DNA from 4 places in the Alteromonas sp. MB-3u-76 genome. Region 1 is predicted to be linked to each of the others. Evidence: predicted binding sites of a transcription regulator. Region 1 holds the regulator's gene; each other region holds the start of a gene.
The links. Region 1 encodes FNR, which switches genes on or off when oxygen is low (the NO sensors DNR and NnrR bind a similar motif). Its sites were predicted from a motif close to TTGATCTAGATCAA; they were not measured.
Positions count from the first base shown of each region.

Region 2: the regulator FNR is predicted to act here: its motif matches at 1,966-1,979, upstream of CW735_RS00140 (OmpW/AlkL family protein).
Region 3: the regulator FNR is predicted to act here: its motif matches at 1,670-1,683, upstream of apt (adenine phosphoribosyltransferase).
Region 4: the regulator FNR is predicted to act here: its motif matches at 1,380-1,393, upstream of CW735_RS17320 (GbsR/MarR family transcriptional regulator).

Region 1 covers NZ_CP025115.1:2,146,397-2,149,607, forward strand. Annotated here, with positions in the region: gene ttcA (tRNA 2-thiocytidine(32) synthetase TtcA) at 1-238, opposite strand, end outside; gene uspE (universal stress protein UspE) at 358-1,281, opposite strand; gene fnr (fumarate/nitrate reduction transcriptional regulator Fnr) at 1,383-2,123, opposite strand; gene CW735_RS09585 (sulfite exporter TauE/SafE family protein) at 2,171-2,830, opposite strand; gene ccoS (cbb3-type cytochrome oxidase assembly protein CcoS) at 2,817-3,032, opposite strand; gene CW735_RS09595 (heavy metal translocating P-type ATPase) at 3,034-3,211, opposite strand, start outside.
Region 2 covers NZ_CP025115.1:27,124-30,334, forward strand. Annotated here, with positions in the region: gene CW735_RS00125 (DNA topoisomerase family protein) at 1-286, shown strand, start outside; gene CW735_RS00130 (Sua5/YciO/YrdC/YwlC family protein) at 310-915, shown strand; gene hemF (oxygen-dependent coproporphyrinogen oxidase) at 912-1,844, shown strand; gene CW735_RS00140 (OmpW/AlkL family protein) at 2,092-2,766, shown strand; gene CW735_RS00145 (group II truncated hemoglobin) at 2,898-3,211, opposite strand, start outside.
Region 3 covers NZ_CP025115.1:2,861,300-2,864,510, reverse strand. Annotated here, with positions in the region: gene CW735_RS12795 (HvfB family MNIO-type RiPP peptide maturase) at 1-628, shown strand, start outside; gene CW735_RS12790 (HvfC family RiPP maturation protein) at 625-1,386, shown strand; gene apt (adenine phosphoribosyltransferase) at 1,734-2,270, shown strand; gene dnaX (DNA polymerase III subunit gamma/tau) at 2,331-3,211, shown strand, end outside.
Region 4 covers NZ_CP025115.1:3,886,761-3,889,971, forward strand. Annotated here, with positions in the region: gene CW735_RS17315 (MFS transporter) at 8-1,249, opposite strand; gene CW735_RS17320 (GbsR/MarR family transcriptional regulator) at 1,445-2,002, shown strand; gene CW735_RS17325 (cytochrome ubiquinol oxidase subunit I) at 2,014-3,211, shown strand, end outside.

The DNA.
Region 1 (3,211 bases):
CAAAGTGGATAGGCGCAACACGCTTTAAGAACATAAGTATATCGAGCATGGTATAGCTGTCCTTGCCACCGGACAAACACACCATTACCTTGTCGTTTTCTTCAATCATGCCAAAGTCGGCTATCGCTTTACCCACATTACGGCGAAGACGCTTTTGTAGCTTATTGAAACTGTGCTTTTGCTTACTTTCCTGCGCAGCAGAAGACGACGTATTAGCGCCGTTAGTGCCTAAACTCATAATTAACTAACTTGGTTCGTGTAAAAGCCGCCATTATACAATAAAGCGGCTTTTGTTAACTACGGTTGTGTCCGGAATTTCTTCAACCGATTGAGGGCGAAACAAATGTCTCAGCGTTGCTAGACCGTATAAGGCGATACAAACCCGTTAGGTTTAATCGCTAATACATCACAGTTAAGAGCATCAATAACGTGCTCTGCGGTGTTGCCTATTAACGCGGCAGAGATACCAACCCGTCCTACCGTGCCTATGATCACCAGTTCGGCATCTATGTCCTTGGCAACTTGAGGGATAACGCGTTCAGGTAAACCTTCTTTTACGATACATTTGTCAGGAGCAATCCCATGTTTCGCCGCGTGTTTGTCCATTTCATCATGATGATGATTTTTAACTGCGCTGTGATATTTGTCAGAATCGAACTCTGGCACCTCAATGGCAATATTCAACGGTGTGGAAGGGTAACTATTCACTAAGTTAACGTGGCCTTTTAACAGCCTTGCATACTCGTTTGCGATCACGGTTATTTTGTCGTTGAGTGCAGCATGTTCCTCATCTTCACTGCCTACATTCACTGCAGCTATTATTTCGCCATCTTCCGGCCAGTCGTGCTCTTTTACAAGGAGAACAGGGCGAGGACACTTTCTCATTAGATGCCAGTCGGTTGGCGTAAACAACACTGAGGCGATGTCGTCGTGGTCTTTTGTTGCTTTAACCACTAAGTCTATTTGGTTATTGAGTGCGTAGTAAATGATGGCTTCGTGGGCTCTGTTATTCCACTCAACAACAATATCAATGTTGGAAAAGCCTTGTTCCTTTAATTGTTCCCCAAGCCACTTCGATTGATCCTTTGTCACTGCGTCTCGCATAGTATCCCGCTCGTCGGGACTAAGCATGGTCGTCATATCATAAGAGAGGTCATAAACTACCATCATGGCAGTCACGGTGGCGCCGGTTTTTGAGGCAAGTTCAAGAGCTCGACTTAATGCGGGCTGATTATCTCGCTCTGAATCAACAATTGCCAAAATGTGATTACACTCAATCATAATGTCTCCTTCTTATGAAGCAATACATTAAGTGTAATAGACAATAGCGAAAGTGTGGGTTGTTTTAGATCAATATTTTAACAGTTGCAACGGTTAAGCTGTTAACCGTTGCAAACAATACTGGGGCCTTTTAGCGCAGTTACCTTGCCATCAATAGCATCGAAGTCGAGGATAGTAATCAGTTTCCCATCTACTTTTATCAGCTTTTCTTTTTGAAAACGGCTTAACAAACGACTAATGGTTTCAATGGTAAGACCCAGGTAATTACCAATTTCATTACGGGTCATTGTAAGATGAAACTCTCGGAGTGAAAAACCACGCTCTTCAAAACGCTGAGAAAGATGAGAGATGAAATAGAGCAAGCGCTCCTCGGCTGTTCGTTTATTGAGCATCATGATCATGTCGTGATCTTGTTTTATCTCAGCACTCATAAAGCTCATAATCTGATGGCGTAATTTAGGAAACTGAACTGCCATCTCATCTAGTGTTTCGTAGGGTAATTCGCAAACCATGGCGGTTTCTAACGCCTGAGTATAACTTTGATGCCTACTTTCGCGCAGTGCGTCGAAACCGACGATGTCACCAGGAAAATGGAAGCCAGTAATTTGCTCTTCGCCGTCTGAATTGGTAACAAATGATTTAAACGAGCCCGTTCTTACTGCAAACAATGAAGTAAAGGTATCGCCATTGTTTATTAGCGTGTCGCCTTTATGCAGAGGTTTTTTACGCTCAATGATATCGTCTAACGATTCGATTTCTGTCTTATTCAAAGCCACTGGCAAACATAAATGACTAAAGCTGCAGTTTTGACAGTGGATAGAGAATCCGCTTCCTTTGCTCATAATTTCTATTCTCTTAGGATGAACATGGGTATATGTTACAACACCATTTAAGATAATGCGCTATAAATAAGATAAGCTGCATACAAGGCCATGGCCGATGCAATACCTTGACGCACAATAATGTGTCTAAAGCCTCTCACAATATACTGGCTGCCAGCGCCCACAGCAAGTAATGTTGGCAATGTGCCCAAACCAAAAAAGAACATAATTCCAGCGCCTTGTATCGCAGAGCCTGCAGCAAGAGACCAAGTTAAAGTGGAATATACAAGCCCACAGGGTAACCACCCCCAAAGAAAGCCATAAGGTATTGCGCTTAAGGGCGTTTTAAACGGGAGAAAGCGTTTTGAAATGGGCTGAACATATTTAAATAGATGCTTTCCTGCACTTTCAAGCGCTGTTAATCCAGTCCACCACTTCCCTAAATAGCAAGCAAGTAGGAAAAGCATCACACCGCTTAGCAAAGAAAGGACGTAATTCGCTAGTGGTACAAAATCGGTGGCTATTTTACCAAGAGCGCCGGTAATCGCACCAGCAAGTGTATAGCTTGCAATACGGCCACTGTTGTAAGCAAGGGTGAAAGGAAGTGCAGGCTTATCTTTCGGAGTTACCATGCGCAAGGCAGATACTATGCCCCCGCACATACCAACGCAGTGAACCCCGCCAGCTAGTCCAATAAGGAATGCAGAAAGATAGCTAATCTGATCCATTTTTTTCGTTTTCTTGCTGAATTCGCTTGCGCTGTTCTGCGAGTTTCTTTTCCTCAGGTGAGAGGTCATCGTCGAACAAAATACTGTAGCCCTGTCGATCTAGATCTTCAAACTGATTCGATTTTACCGCCCAAAAAAAGATTACCACGGCAAGGGCGACAATAATAATAGCGATAGGAATAAGTACATAAATAATGCTCATGCTATTTGCTCAATAATCGGGTTGAATTGGTAACGACAATAATACTGCTTAATGACATGCCAACAACGGCCATCCACGGCGACAAAAGCCCTGAAACCGCAAACGGTAGAATGATCAGGTTATACAGCACAGACCATCCGATATTTTGACGAATTTTCGTTTTTGCCTTGTGGGCAGTT
Region 2 (3,211 bases), 2.1 Mb from region 1:
TATGTTTATTGGCTGTACCAATTTTCCAGTTTGCCACTTCATTGCACCGCTTAAGCAACAAGAAGAAACCCACGTTCATTGTCCAAAATGTAAAGTGGGTGAATTAATTTCCCGCACCAGCAAATATGGGAAACAGTTTTTTGCCTGTAATCATTATCCCAAATGCAGATATGTGCTAAATTCTGAACCCATCAATGAAGCGTGTCCAGAATGTGGTTGGGGCGTATTAATTCACAAAAAAAGTGAATATGCATGCCCTCAGCCTTTATGCGGCTTTAAAAAATAAACATCACTTAGAGATAACAAACAATGTCTGATACCCAAAACGGGAGCGTAGATATATACAGCCCGGATGACGAAGGGGCAGCTAGCAGCGATCCTATTGTTGAAGCATTTCACGCCGGTAAGCTTTTGGTGTATCCCACAGAGGCCGTTATGGGCATTGGATGTGACCCAGATAACAAAGCCGCAGTGGATTTCCTACTGAAGACAAAGCAGCGCCCTGTAGAAAAGGGCGTTATTCTGATTGCTGCTAACTATAGTCAGTTGCTTCCCTATGTCGATGACGAGGCGGTGCCACAACACCGGCGTACTGACATATTTTCAAGTTGGCCTGGTGCCATAACCTGGTTATTACCTAAGTCGAAAACGGCTCCTGAGTGGCTAACGGGCTCTCATGATAAAATTGCAGTTCGAGTGACAAATCACGCTGTAGTCACAGGTCTGTGTAATAAACTAGGCAAACCTATTGTTTCTACCAGCGCAAACTTAGCAGGGCAGCCACCGGCCCGTTCTATCGAAGAAGCGAGAGATATATTTGGCAACTCTGTTACTTATGTTGATGGCGAAGTAGGAGGGAATGACAAACCCAGCACGATAAGAGATGGAGACACAGGAGAAATAATCAGATCATGATGTCAGCAGAATTACTTGATGGCAAAAATGCCGCCGAGGTTATTGAAGCAGTAAAGTCTTATCTACTAAACCTGCAAGATACTATCTGCCAAACTATAGAGTTGGCCGATGGTAAGGGACAATTTGCTGAAGACAGCTGGGTTCGAGAAGAAGGCGGCGGCGGTCGCTCTCGTGTCATGAAAAATGGCAATGTGGTTGAGCAGGGTGGGGTAAACTTCTCCCATGTATTTGGTAGCCAAATGCCAGCATCTGCAACGGCTAATCGCCCAGAATTGGCTGGCAGGAATTTTCAGGCAATGGGGGTATCATTGGTTATTCATCCTCATAATCCTTATGTGCCTACGTCTCACGCCAATGTTCGCTTTTTTATTGCAGAAAAAGAGGGCGAATCACCCATTTGGTGGTTTGGTGGTGGATTTGACCTCACGCCGTTTTATCCTTTCAAAGAAGATGTTCAACATTGGCACGACACCGCTAAAAAGTTGTGCTTGCCTTTTGGAGACGATATTTACTCGAAATATAAAAAGTGGTGCGACGACTATTTTTATCTCAAGCATCGCAATGAAACTCGTGGCGTTGGAGGACTGTTTTTTGACGACCTGAATGAGTGGGGGTTTGACCAATCATTTGCCTTTATGCAGGCAGTGGGTAACGGATATATTGATGCCTATGTGCCCATTATTGAGCGACGAAAAAATACTGCGTATGGTGAGAGAGAGCGAGACTTTCAGCTTTACCGGAGAGGACGCTACGTAGAGTTTAACTTAGTGTTCGACCGCGGCACGCTATTTGGCTTACAGACCGGGGGGAGAACCGAGTCTATTCTAATGTCTATGCCGCCATTAGCGCGCTGGGAATATTGTTATTCTCCGGCCTCTGGCAGTGCAGAAGCAAAATTAACAGATTGGTTGAAGCCAACAGACTGGTAACGAAAGCTGAGTTGTTGTCATTAGTCTTAACTAATCCAATTATCATGCGAGCTTTTTACGCACAAAGTGAAGCGTAGCCGTGTTGAAAGCCCCCTCGGCTACGTGTTTTCAACCTTCTCTTTTGATCTAAATCAACATTGAATCTGAAGCGTATTCAGTAGCTAGCGAAACTTGCGCTAGATCAACACCTCTCGTACTACAGGCGTTAAAGTGGCGCCATCTTATTTAAATACACGAGAGACACACTATGCGCACACAAACTATATCAGCAATCTGTCTTGCTCTAGCGGCTGTTGCTCCGTTCGCTAATGCTCATCAACAAGGTGACTGGCTTGTTCGAGGCGGTTTAACAACTGTAGCGCCAGACGAATCTACCTCTAATATTGTTGCGGGTGGCGCCGACTTGGGCGTTGCGTTGAATATCGGAAACGATACGCAGCTTGGTCTTAACATAGCCTACTTTGTTACAGACAACATCAATATTGAATTGCTTGCAGCGACGCCGTTCAAACACGATGTTGAGTTTTCAGTGGCCGATCCATTGGGCACTGGCAATAAGCTTGGTGAGGTAACACACCTTCCGCCAACATTAACCGCTAACTACTATTTCAACGATGCCAGCTCAGCATTTCAACCTTATGTTGGCGCGGGCATTAACTACACGTTTATCTTCGACGAAGAATTTACTTCGGCAAATAGCCAAGCTGGCCTGAGCGATTTATCACTGGATAATTCTTTTGGCTTATCTGCTCAAGTGGGTATGGATTATATTGTTGATGACAAATGGCATGTAAACGCGTCGGTTCGCTTTATCGATATTGACACAGAAGCCAGCTTTAAAGTTGGTGAAGCCAGCGGTGCGGTAAACGATATAGAAATTGACCCTTGGGTTTATACTGTGTCGGTTGGTTATACTTTCTAACCAAACGCAATGCTATGCAACTGCGAAATATGCCAAAAAGAGCATAAACCGTTAAAAAGTCTGCGCGTCACTGAGTTTGCCTCTATTTGATTTTTATCTTTTAGGACAATACGGTTCAGTAACGCGCTTTTTTATTTTGAATTAATCATATGGCTAGACAGTTGCTCTAATGCCTGAAGCAGCTTGTTCGCAAGCATAATGTCATCTGTAGTAGAAAACATTGCCTTTCTCATGCAGTACATCCATTGCTCTTTTAAAGCTGGAGTGACATTAAAAGGCAAATGGCGAGCTCTCAATCTAGGGTGGCCGAATTGCTGTTGATAGTCATCGGGACCTCCCATCCATAAACTCAAGTAAAGAAAGAATACGTGCCGTATTCTATCAAGAGGCATTGGATGCATAGCCAGTAACTCTGCGGCTAGTGGATCGGTTTCCATTACATCAT
Region 3 (3,211 bases), 710 kb from region 1:
GTTCATTAAAACGATCAGACAGTTTTTAGATTCACATAATATTGCCCTTTATAGCGAACATTTGAGTTACTGTTCAGGTCAAGGTCATATGTACGATCTTATGCCTATTCCTTTTACTGAAGAAGCAGTTTGCCATGTAGTCTCACGTATCAAACAAGTGCAGGATATTCTTGAAAGGCCTCTGGTGTTAGAGAATGTTTCTTATTACATAGCGCCTGGGCAAGAAATGTCAGAGCTTGAATTCACCAATGCCATACTTTTAGAATCTGGCTGCTCAATGCTTCTCGATGTGAATAATGTGTATGTTAATAGTATTAATCACGGCTATTGCGCTAGAGAGTTTATTGCAGGTCTTCCATCTCACAAAATTGTTTATGGCCACATTGCTGGGCACTTTGATGAAGCAGTTGATTTAAAAGTTGATACACACGGTGCTGATGTAATAGAACCAGTCTGGGATCTACTGCGCTTTGCCTATAGTACACATGGCGTTTATCCTACTTTACTGGAACGAGACTTTAATATTCCAGCAATGGCGACACTGTTAAATGAAGTTCGCAAGATAAAAGATATTCAGGCGCAAAGCATCTCTGTGAGAGATGCTACAACTTCTGGTATTGCTTTGTGAAAAAATCTTTTGAGCAAACTCAGTACGAGTTCGTGCACGCTATCAAAAATCCGAAAACCTTCACGCCAAAAAATGATGAAGAGGCGAGAAGAGTGGGGGTTTATCAAGCCCTATTTTTCAGTAACATTGATAGTTTTGTTAGCAGTGCGTTTCCAGTTCTTAAATCAATAATTGTCGACCTTCATGGAATAGAAGGATGGCAGCTCGTCGTTAGGCAGTTTTTTAGTGAGCATGAATGTCGTTCTCCTTATTTCAATGAAATCAGTAAAGAGTTCGTCGAGTATTTGTCCATTAATCCAGCCCTGGCCTTAGACTTGCCCGAATTTTCGGCAGAGTTAGCGCATTATGAATGGCTGGAACTAGATGTACAAACGCGAAAAAATAGCGAAGAGGTGCACTTTTATAAACAGGACGATAGCGTAGAAAAGGTAAGAGTATCTCCACTTGCAACGCTAGTCTCTTATTCGTTTCCAGTTCACTTAATTGGCACTGACTTTTTGCCAACGGCTCCCTCACCAGAGCCAGAATATTATGTTGTCTATAGAGATGCTCAACACCATGTTCACTTCGCCCATCTCAATGCAGTAACTGCGTTGTTAGTCCACACACTAGAATTTGAAGAGCAAGGGCTTAGGCTTGACTCATTAGCTCAAAAAGTAAGTGAGAACGTGCCTCACATACCACAACATGCTCTAATTCAGGGAGCGCAGCAAACTGTTATCGATATGCTTAAAAAAGGAATACTAATAGCTGTATAAGTATTTACAGATACGTTTGTTAAACGCCCCTCCATAAACCCCGTGAGGGTAATTGAATGTCAAAATTTTATATTATTTAAAACTTTACTATTCAACTGTTGTTAAAGTGACCGTTTAACCACATTAGCGCTGTCAATCATGCGAGCTTTCGATTAACATTTACCACCATTTTTTTGTTCACAAATATTGTTTAGGTAGTGCAATGGCTAACAATGAAGATTTCAAAGAAGTCTACAACAAGTGGTATTTTTTAGGTTCTTTAGTAACTTTACTCGCTTTACCGTTGATGCATATCATCGCCGGTTGGTTCACGTTCTGGTTATAAAGCAGACATACAAGGCATAATCGTGACTGCAGAATATATAAAATCAGTAGTGAAAACCGTTCCTGACTATCCAAAGCCAGGTATTTTATTTAGAGATGTAACTAGCGTTTTGGAAGATCACAAAGCGTTCAGCAATTGCATTTCGTTGCTAGTTGAGAAATATCAGGGCATGGGGTTTACTAAAATCGCCGGCACTGAAGCACGGGGCTTTTTGTTCGGTGCGCCATTGGCAATTGAGATGGGAATTGGTTTTATACCTGTTCGAAAACCCAACAAGTTACCTCGAGAAGTGGTGAGTGAAAGCTACGAGCTTGAGTACGGCACAGACACTCTTGAGATCCACCGAGATGCGATTGTCCCTGGTGATAAAGTGCTTCTTGTTGACGATCTCTTAGCCACTGGCGGCACAATTGCTGCGTCTGCAAAACTTATTCGCTCTCTGGGCGGAGAAATAAATCACGCAGGGTTTGTTATCAATCTGCCAGATTTAGGTGGTTGCGAGAAACTGGCTGACTTAAACATTGAAAGTTATTCAATTTGCGAATTTGAAGGCGAGTAACAGTCATTCAGAAGAGCACAATGAGGCGTGATGAGGCGTGATGAGGCAAAGAGTACAGCGATGAGTTATCAGGTATTAGCAAGAAAATGGCGTCCCGGTAAGTTCGGTGAACTTGTGGGTCAGGAACATGTTGTTTCAGCCATTTCAAATGCCCTAGATAATGACCGTTTGCATCACGCTTACCTCTTTACGGGCACTCGAGGTGTGGGTAAAACTACCATAGCGCGTATTTTCTCTAAAAGCCTGAATTGCGAGGAAGGACAGGGGGCTAACCCATGTGGTCAATGTGATACTTGCAAAGAGATAGAACACGGTAACTATGTTGACTTACTCGAGATTGATGCGGCATCAAGAACCAAAGTAGAAGACACCCGTGAGCTTTTAGACAACGTTCAGTACAAGCCCACGCGCGGCAGATACAAAGTGTACCTCATAGATGAAGTACACATGCTTTCTAAGCACAGTTTTAATGCGCTTTTGAAAACGCTCGAAGAGCCTCCGCCACATGTGAAATTCTTGCTGGCAACTACTGATCCGCAAAAATTACCCATTACTATTTTGTCCCGTTGTCTTCAATTTAATCTTAAGGCAATGTCTAGAGAGCAAATTGTCGGTCAGCTTTCCCATATTCTGGAACAAGAGAGTTTAAGCTTTGAACCTCAAGCTTTATCGCTTCTGGCGCGCGCGGCACAGGGCAGTATGCGAGATGCATTAAGCTTAACCGACCAAGCAATTGCGCAAGGTGGTAATCAGGTTATTGCCTCGGTGGTAACAGACATGCTTGGGCTGATGGATAAAAATCAGCTGTTAAAGGTTGTTCATGCAGTAGTGAATAAGTCACCCAGTGACGTCATGAACCTGGTTAACGACATTGCAGAGCAAGCGCCAGACTATGACAATGTACATAGTGAACTTGCCAGCATATTGCACCAGGTAGCTCT
Region 4 (3,211 bases), 1.7 Mb from region 1:
GAGCCTTTTACATAGTATCTACTATAGTTGACGGCTTTAGAAATAGGCAGGCAATAACGCTACCAAAACTTAATCCCAGTGTTATAAGAACAAATGCCTGAACAGCGTCCATCGATAGTATATGGCCGAAAAAGGTCACTAAATACGCGCCGGCAGCAGCACCAGACAAATGGAAAAAGCCTACTAATGCGGCTAAAAAGCCTGCTGAAGTGCCTGAAAAACCCAGCATAATGGTTACACTGCAAGGCATGGCTATACCAACAAAGAAGAATGTGAAGTAGCTGAAGAAAAGTATTATGTCTAGTCCATTTTTCCCAAATAAAAATACCAGCATAGAGATGAGGATCGACAAGCACAATATGGTCAAGCCAGACAGTCTAAATTTTTGTAGGCTAGTCTGATTAGGCAACTTTATATTGACTATGCTACCAGCCACAAAGGCCAGCGTTGCGAACAACGAATAAACCGAAAAAAGAGTTTTGCTAAGTTCATGCCTCTCCATCACCATAGACGGCGCGATGGTGATAAAGCAGAAAACAATGCCATACAATAATCCACTTGCTACTCCTACCAAGAAAATGTGCGCAAAACATGTTTTCAACAATCTAAGGGTTTCGCCTAGAACATTGGCAGAAATCGAGGTTGTGTGGCGTGAGATTGTTGAAGCAGTAGACAAAAGCATTGCCAGCGCGGCCATTCCTATTAACAAAACGAAGTAAAAAATCGAAGGAATTCCTAGTTGCTCACCAATAATAGTGCCCAAAAGAGGGGCTATCGCGGGCGCAACAGCAAACGCGATGTTCGTGATTGACAGTGATACATTGAGCTGCGTTTCATTGAAAATCTGTCTCGATAAGCCCCGTGAAACTGAAACACCAACACCGCCACCAAGCCCCTGAACTATTCGACCTATAAGAAAGGCAGATTCTGAATCGGCCAGCGCAATCCAGACAGTACCCACCATAAATACGAGTATGCCGAACAGCAAAAAAAGTTGCTTGTTTATGTAGTCGCAAAGAATGCCAGACAACAATTGCGACACTGAAAACGCAATGAGAAAAATAGCGACGCTTTTTTCAATAAGTCCTACGCTGCTGTTGTACACATTAGCTAGATCGTGGAAAAAAGGTGTGTAGATACTGGTAGAAACTTGCCCTAGTACCGAGAGTATTGTGAAGGTTGCTGTTACTAAATAAAAGGCTCGCGGGGACATTTGCTTGGCGTTTTTTTGTGACGTTGCCAATCTCATACCGAAGCTATCCAAAGTGCTGAAAACGTAATATATCCTACGCTACCGCTTTCATATTACAGTTTAAATGCATTCCTCCAAAGCCAAGACCTAAGTGTCTTTATGAAATCATATTTAATGTTGAAAAAGATTGATCTGCATCAAATGGAGTATTAAACTTTCAGTAATTTCTGAAACTTCAATAGGCGCAAAAAAATGAAGATGACACCTCTTATTACATCAGCTGTTATGCACTTTGGTGAGATGGGAAGCCGCTGGGGCTTTAACAGAACAGTTGGTCAAATTTTGGCGCTTATTGTGCTAAACGATGAGCCCATTTCAGCACAGGAAATTGCTGATGCACTAAATATCTCTCGAGGAAACACCAGTATGGGGCTAAAAGAGCTTCAATCTTGGCGGTTGATCAAACAGCACCTTGTGCCAGGTGAGCGTAAAGAATTTTTCATTCCTGCTGGCGATATTTGGACTTTGGCAAATAGGGTGTTTGAAGAAAGGCGTAAGCGCGAAATAGACCCCACATTAAGCTTACTGCGCGATCTTTTACTCGATGAGCCTGCCAACGGCACAGAAGTTGGTGCGCAAGAAAAACTAAGTGAAATACACGATTTATTGGAATCCATTACGGCATGGTCTGAGGAATTACAAAACCTTGGCCCTGAAAAATTAAACACGCTGATGAAACTCGGTTCAGGCGTTGGCCGTATGCTAGAGCTTAAGGACAAGATTTTACCGGGTAAAAACAGTGTTAATTAGGGAGACCCTCCGTGGATGTATTCTTGCTGTCTCGTTTACAATTTGCTCTAAATATTAGTTTTCATATTTTATTTCCAACCATCACCATGGCTATGGGTTGGTTTCTTTTCTACTTTAAACTACGTTCGAACACCTCAGGCCATCCAGTGTGGATGCGTATGTACCGATTTTGGGTGCGGGTTTTTGCCCTGAGCTTTGCATTAGGCGTAGTCAGCGGCGTTACCATGTCTTTTCAGTTCGGGACTAACTGGCCCGGATTTATGGAAAAAGTGGGGAACGTGGCGGGCCCGTTACTGGGCTACGAAGTGCTTACGGCCTTTTTCTTAGAAGCCACGTTTTTGGGCATAATGCTATTTGGCATTCGCCGTGTGCCTAACTGGCTACATACTACCTCAACACTTATTGTGGCTCTTGGCACCACTACGTCTGCCTTTTGGATTTTAGCGCTCAATAGCTGGATGCAAACACCGCAAGGTTTTGAGGTTGTCGATGGGGTGGTATACGCCATAAACTGGAAGGAGATTATCTTTAATCCGTCTTTCCCCTACCGTTTTGTTCATATGATGCTAGCGTCTGGATTGACAGCCAGTTTTCTGATTGCAGGGCTCTCTGCTTACAGAATGCTAAAAGGCGATGACAAACTAGCGCCAAAACTAGCACTTAAAACCGCCACATACACTGCGGCAGTGCTTATCCCGCTGCAAATATTTGCAGGTGATATGCATGGATTGAACACACTTGAACATCAGCCGCAAAAAGTAGCTGCTATGGAAGGATTGTGGGAAACCACTGAAGGCGCTCCGCTACTGCTATTCGCCATTCCCGATGAGGATAATAAGGAGAATCACTTCGAAATACCTATTCCGTATGCAGCAAGCCTTATTCTTACTCACGACTTGAAGGGTGAGCTGAAAGGTCTTAACGAGTTTGAGGGGGAACACCCGCCTGTAGCACCTGTATTTTACGGCTTTAGGGTAATGGTAGGAATGGGAATGCTCATGCTTGCAGTGTCTTGGCTAGGCAGTATTTATTTAATGCGAAACCGCGCGTTTCCGTTATGGCTCAAGCGCACGTTTGTGGGTATGGCGTTCAGCGGTTGGGTAGCCACCCTTGCGGGCTGGTATGTCACAGAAATTGGTCGCCAGCCTTATTTGGTAAGTGGTGTGCTAAAAACAGCGGATGCTGTCACTCAGCTACCACCAAGCAATG